Regions from separate parts of the Hydrogenophaga laconesensis genome, predicted to be linked through region 1. Evidence: predicted binding sites of a transcription regulator. Region 1 holds the regulator's gene; each other region holds the start of a gene.
What was found. The regulator LexA, encoded in region 1, represses DNA repair genes until DNA is damaged. The targets are predictions, from matches to a motif close to ACTGTATNNNNATACAGT.

Region 1 (2,199 bases):
ACGCCGAAGTTGACCGGCATCGCCGCGGCTTTCAAGCCCGCTTGCTGCCAGGCGCCGTGCTTCAGGTTGGATACGTACTGCGGAATGCGGCGCATGGCCGCAAGGATGAGCGCCCAGGTGAGTTCGGCGGTGGAGACCGGTGAACCGACACCTTCGGCCACGGCGATACCCCGTTCTGTACAGGCGTTCACATCAACGTGGGAACCGACGCGCCCGGTCTGGGCGATCAGTTTGAGCCGTGGCAGCTTTTCGATCAGTTGGCGCGTGATGGACGTGCGTTCACGGATCAACACCAGCACATCCGCATCACGCAGACGGACCGACAGTTGTCCGACGCCTTTGACCGTATTGGTGAAGACCTTCGCGGGATAGGGTTCCAGTTTGTCTGCGCATCGCAGTTTGCGCACAGCGTCCTGATAGTCGTCGAGGATCACGATATTCATGACGCTATTGTGCCCTCGGCAAACCGGCTCCCCGGGCCGTTGACCCCTCGTTACAAGCCGGGGGCTTTGGCGCGAGTCGCTTGTCTGGCGACCCGCGCAGGCGGCTCGGTGTTCAGGCCGCTCGCGTCGAAAGCAGGCGCTCCTGGTCGGCCAGTCGGTCGAGCTCGGCGCACACATCGTTGATGCGACCCGAAATGACCAGACGGACACCACCGTGGCGCGCGGACGGAGTGTGCTCGACCTGCCGCAGCACGCGAACACGCGGCGCTGCATCTTCAATTCCAGGCGGAACGACACGCAGCGTTGTCGGAGGGTTGGTGACCGAATGCTGCTTGAGCCAACCCGCACGTGCAAAGCGTTGCACCACGCGTGTGGCGATCGGTTCGTTGGCCGCAGGCGTCCTGCGGATGGACGGGGATGGCAGCCAGCAGTCAATCAGTTGCAGGGGCGCTCGCCATGTATTTGTGCTGAAGATTTTTCCCATGTGAAACTCCAAGGATGGGGTCGGACACAGGCAGGATTGAGGATAAGACGCCTTCGCAGGGATGTGCCCGGACCACGGTTGATGTGGCTACCCGGACCAAACGCCCGCCACCTGCTGAGGCGATGCCGACCAGGCCGGTCAGATCTGGAAACTGTTGCGGATCAGGCCCACGGCAAGCCCTTCGATCTCGAATGGTTCGCCAGGCTCGACCACGATGGTTTTGTAATCGGGGTTTTCCGCGTGCAGTTCGATGAGGTGCTGGCGCCGCATGAACCGCTTGACGGTGACATCGTCGCCCAGTCGGGCCACGACGATCTGGCCATTCTTCGCTTCCTTGGTGGACTGCACGGCCAGGAGATCGCCGTCCATGATGCCGATATCGCGCATGGACATGCCACGAACCTTGAGCAGGTAGTCAGGCGTCCGCTGGAAGAGGCTGCGCTCGACCTGGTAGGTCTGGTCCACATGTTCCTGCGCCAGGATGGGGGAGCCAGCGGCCACACGGCCGATCAAGGGGAGCACCAGCTGCGAAAGGCTGGGGAGCGGGAGTGTAAGCTGGCGCCCACGCGAATCGTTGATGGATTGAAGATCCTCACTGCGCAGGCGAATCCCTCGGGATGTGCCGCTGACCAGCTCGATGACGCCCTTGCGTGCCAGGGCCTGAAGATGTTCTTCGGCGGCATTGGCCGACTTGAACCCGAGTTCGCTGGCGATTTCTGCCCGGGTAGGAGGGGCTCCCGTGCGCGCGATGGCCGACTGGATCAGCTCCAGAATCTGTTGCTGGCGGGCGGTCAGTTTCGGAGCGGTGTGGGGCATGTCTAGCATGGGAACCTCGTCGGGAGCGGTGGGCCAGAGGAAAACGCTTTGGATGAGCGGTGGGGCTGCATGGAAATCAGCTCACTGTTTTCTTATCCAGTATCTGTATTTTTAACCAGTTTCAAGAGGTTGGCAAGTGGTGAATGCGAAACAGGCCGGACGGATCGTGGTCCTGGGCACCGGGGGCACCATCGCCGGCCGGGCCCAGCAGGCTGGCGACAACGTCGGTTATGTGGCGGGGCAGGTGAGAGTGGCCGATCTGGTGTCGGCCGTACCGGGTTTGGCTGGCATAGCGCTCGAAGTCGAACAGGTGGCCCAGGTCGACAGCAAGGACATGAGCCTGGCGGTCTGGCAGGCCCTGGTTCGGCGCGTGTCCATTCACCTGCAGAACCCCGAAGTTTCTGCGGTGGTGGTGACTCACGGCACGGACACGCTTGAAGAAACGGCTTTTCTGTT
Region 2 (2,199 bases), on a different contig from region 1:
AGCACCGGTGCAAGGATGCTCTGCGTGATGGTGCGGAAGGTGCGCGCCATCTCGAACCGGTAGATGGCCTTGATGCCATGGATGTTCAGGCTCATGCGCGCGCTTCCTGTTTCTTGTTGTGGACCAGGCTCACGAAGATGTCTTCGAGCGAGCTCTCGCTGGACTGGAGGTCCTTGAAATCGATACCCTGGGCGTGCAGGGTGCGGAGCAGTTCAGCGATGCCGGTCTCTTCCGTCTGGGTGTCGAATGTGTAGGTGAGCGTGTGGCCCGCGCCAGAGAGTTCGAGCGGCCAGCGTGACAGCGCCTGGGGCACGCTCTCCAGCGGGTGCTGCAGCGTGAGCGTGAGCTGCTTCTTGCCCAGCTTGCGCATGAGCACGTCCTTGTCCTCCACCACGATCAGCTCGCCCCGGTTGATCACGCCGATGCGGTCGGCCATGTCTTCGGCTTCCTCGATGTAGTGCGTGGTGAGGATGATGGTGGTGCCCCGGTCGCGCAGTTCGCGCACCATGCGCCACATGTCGTGGCGCAGCTCCACGTCCACGCCCGCACTGGGCTCGTCGAGGAAGAGGATCTTGGGGTCGTGCGACAGCGCCTTGGCGATCAGCACGCGCCGCTTCATGCCGCCGGAGAGGGTGAGGATCTTGTTGTCCTTCTTGTCCCAGAGCGAGAGGTCGCGCAGCACCTTCTCGACGTGGGCGGGATCGGGGGATTTGCCGAACAGGCCGCGGCTGAAGCTCACCGTGGCCCAGACGGATTCGAAGGCGTCGGTGTGCAGTTCCTGTGGCACCAGACCGATGACTTCGCGCGCCTTGCGGTAGTCGCGCACGGTGTCGTGCCCGTCGGCCAGCACGGTGCCTTCGCTGGCATTGGCGATGCCGCAGATGATGCTGATGAGCGTGGTCTTGCCCGCGCCATTGGGCCCGAGCAGGGCGAAGATTTCGCCGCGCCGGATGTCGAGGTCGACGCGCTTGAGCGACTGGAATCCGCCCGCGTACGTCTTGCTCACGCCGCGAACGGACACGATGGGGTCGGCGGCAGGGGCCGCCGGAGAAGAAAGGGACATGAAGCCTCCTGAATCGTGCCACTCTAGCACTGTTTTTGTGTACAGTGGTTGATCTGTTCAAACCATCGCATTGTGGGAAAAACTGCCTGACTCAGGACTTGACCATGCCGAACGTCCACATTCCCATTCAGGCCATCAAGGGCCGGGGCATCAGCCACCAGCAGGCGCACCGCTACATGCGCGATGCGCGCGAGGCCTTCGACGATGGCTGGAGTGCGCTCGACGAAGCGGCTCAGGCGCGCGATGACGCACCGCCCCCCGCCACCGAGGTCACCTGGGAGGACTGCCGCAGCGCCATCACGAAGAACGAATCGCCGGACGTCGGCTTCATGCTCGGCCTGAACCCGTACCGGGGTTGCGAACACGGCTGCGTGTACTGCTATGCCCGACCCACGCACAGCTACCTCAACCTCTCGCCGGGGCTGGACTTCGAGACCAAGCTCATCGCCAAACGCAACCTCGCTGCCGTGTTGCGGCGCGAGCTCGCCAGCCCACGCCATGTGCCCGGCCTGCTGGCCATCGGCACGGTGACGGACGCCTACCAACCCATCGAACGCGAACTGCGCCTGACCCGCGCTGCGCTGGAGGTGCTGGCCGAGGCGCGGCACCCGCTGGCCATCGTCACCAAGGGAAGCGGCGTGGAGCGCGACATCGACATCCTCGCGCCCATGGCGGCCCAGGGTCTGGCGGCGGTCTACGTCACCATCACCTCACTCGACGGCAGGCTGGCCCGCGCACTGGAGCCCCGCGCGGCGGCACCACACCGCCGGCTGCGCACCCTTCGCACGCTGGCCGAGGCGGGGATTCCCGTGGGCGTGAGCGTGGCACCGCAGATCCCCTTCATCACCGACGACATGGAGCAGGTGCTGGAGGCCGCGTGGGACGCCGGCGCGCGCCGGGCTTTCTACACCGTGCTGCGCCTGCCTTGGGAGCTGAGCCCGATGTTTCGCCAGTGGCTGGATCTCCATTACCCGGACCGCGCTGCGCGCGTGATGGCCCGGGTGCAGGAGATGCGCGGTGGCAAGGACTACGACGCGGACTTCGCGCAGCGCATGCGGGGCAGCGGCATCTGGGCCGACCTGATCCGCCAGCGCTTCGACAAGGCCTGCGCGCGGCTGGGTTTCAACACCGAGCGC
Region 3 (2,199 bases), on a different contig from region 1:
GCTCGATCGGCGTCTCGCGCACCGGCAGGTTGACCAGCCCGGCGAAGACACCCAGGGCGATCGAGAGGTACCAGACGATGTCGTAGCTGCCTGTCTTGTCGTACAGCACACCACCCAGCCACACGCCGAGGAAACTGCCGATCTGGTGGCTGAAGAAGATGAAACCACCCAACATGGACATGTGGGCCACACCGAAGATCTGCGCCACCACCGCGTTGGTGGGTGGCACGGTGGAGAGCCACAGCATGCCCATCACGGCGGCGAACACATACACGCTCATGGGCGACAGCGGCACCAGCAGGAAGACCGTGATGACGGCGGCTCGCGCGAAGTAGATGAACGCCAGGATGTGCCGCTTGGCCAGGCGTTGACCGAGCACCCCGGCGGCATAGGTGCCGACCACATTGAACAGGCCGATCAGGGCCAGCGCATAGCTGGCCACCTGCGGCGAGAGACCGTTGTCCTTCAGGTAGCTGGGCATGTGCACGCCAATGAACACCACCTGGAAGCCGCAGACGAAATAGCCCGCCATGAGCAGCTGGAAGCTGCGGTAGCGGAAGGCCTCGCGCAGCGCCTGTGCGATGGTCTGCTCCCGCTTCACGGGCACCCCGCTGCCAAAACCGGGTTCGCGCAGGCCCATCGCCAGTGGCACGATCAGCAGCACGACCAAGCCCAGCACCAGCAGGGCCTGCTGCCAGCCGAAATCGTTGATGAGCCAGCCTTCCACCGGCACCATGAGGAACTGGCCGAACGAGCCGGCCGCCGCGGCCACGCCCATGGCCCATGAGCGCTTTTCGGCCGGGATCTGGCGACCAATCACGCCGTAGACCACGGCATAGGTGGTGCCGGCCTGGGCCGCGCCGATCAGCACGCCGGTGGTCAGCGCGAAGGTGAGCGGCGTCGTGGTCAAGGCCATGCCGGCCAGGCCCAGGCCGTACAGCACGGCGCCACCGATCAGCACGCGCGAGGCGCCAAAGCGGTCTGCCACCATGCCGGCGAAGATGCCGAAAACACCCCAGGACAGGTTCTGCACCGCGAGCGCGAAGGCAAAGTTCTCGCGCGTCCAGCCCTGTGCCTGAGTGATGGGCTGCAGCCACAGACCAAAGCCATGGCGGATGCCCATGGACAGGGTGACGATCAAGGCGCCACAGGCCAGCACCTGCAGGGTGGACAGGCGGGGCGGATGGGCAAGGGTGGGGGTGGAAGACATCCGGGAAATGTAGCGAAGAAGGGGGCGTCCTGCGTGTCTCGGCCAGGGCTCGCTGGCTTGAAATTTTGCCCCGCCACTGATGAATCCCATGCATCGCTCCGGGTCAGGTCTGCAAAAGTCTGTATTTGCATACAGTTTTCGGGGCATACAATCCGCCCCCATGGCGACCCAAACACCCAACGAATACTCCGAAGGCTCGATCCGCGTCCTCAAGGGGCTGGAGCCGGTCAAGCAGCGGCCGGGTATGTACACCCGCACCGACAACCCGCTGCACATCATCCAGGAAGTGCTGGACAACGCGGCGGACGAGGCCCTGGCCGGGCATGGCAAGAAGATCAAGGTCACGCTGCACGCCGACCAATCCGTCAGCGTCGAGGACGACGGCCGCGGCATCCCGTTCGGCCTGCACCCCGAGGAAAAGGCGCCCGTGGTCGAGCTCGTGTTCACCCGGCTGCACGCAGGCGGCAAGTTCGACAAGGGCAAGGGTGGCGCCTACAGTTTCTCCGGCGGCCTGCACGGGGTGGGCGTGAGCGTGACCAACGCGTTGGCCACCCGCCTGGAAGTCACCAGCTTCCGCGACGGCCAGGTGGCGCGCATCGCCTTCCAGGGCGGCGACGTGGTCGAACCGCTGGTGACCAGCCCCAAGGGGGCAGACGACCGCAAGCAGGGCACCACGGTGCGCGCCTGGCCCGACGCGAAGTACTTCGAGTCCGCCGCGCTGCCCATGGGCGAGCTGACCCACCTGCTGCGCAGCAAGGCGGTGCTGATGCCCGGCGTCAGCGTGACGCTGATCAACGAGAAGACGAAGGACACGCAGACCTGGCTCTACAAGGGTGGCCTGCGCGATTACCTGCAGCAGACGCTCACGGGCGACCCGGTGATCCCCCTGTTCGAGGGTGAGGGCTTTGCCGACGGCGGGCACGACAGCTTTGCCGAAGGCGAAGGCGCGGCCTGGTGTGTCGGCTTCACCGAAGACGGCCAGCCGGTGC

Region 2: J2X09_RS06960 (PA0069 family radical SAM protein) is a predicted target of LexA. The motif match lies at 1,092-1,109, and genes of this name have one in related genera.
Region 3: J2X09_RS08225 (DNA topoisomerase IV subunit B) is a predicted target of LexA. The motif match lies at 1,329-1,346, and genes of this name have one in related genera.

The regions. Positions count from the first base shown of each region.
Region 1 is NZ_JAVDWE010000001.1:38,432-40,630, reverse strand. It holds gene J2X09_RS00250 (D-2-hydroxyacid dehydrogenase family protein) at 1-443, opposite strand, end outside; gene J2X09_RS00245 (hypothetical protein) at 556-927, opposite strand; gene lexA (transcriptional repressor LexA) at 1,066-1,743, opposite strand; gene J2X09_RS00235 (asparaginase) at 1,883-2,199, shown strand, end outside.
Region 2 is NZ_JAVDWE010000003.1:61,162-63,360, forward strand. It holds gene J2X09_RS06950 (ABC transporter permease) at 1-89, opposite strand, end outside; gene J2X09_RS06955 (ABC transporter ATP-binding protein) at 92-1,063, opposite strand; gene J2X09_RS06960 (PA0069 family radical SAM protein) at 1,168-2,199, shown strand, end outside.
Region 3 is NZ_JAVDWE010000003.1:324,401-326,599, forward strand. It holds gene J2X09_RS08220 (MFS transporter) at 1-1,210, opposite strand, end outside; gene J2X09_RS08225 (DNA topoisomerase IV subunit B) at 1,371-2,199, shown strand, end outside.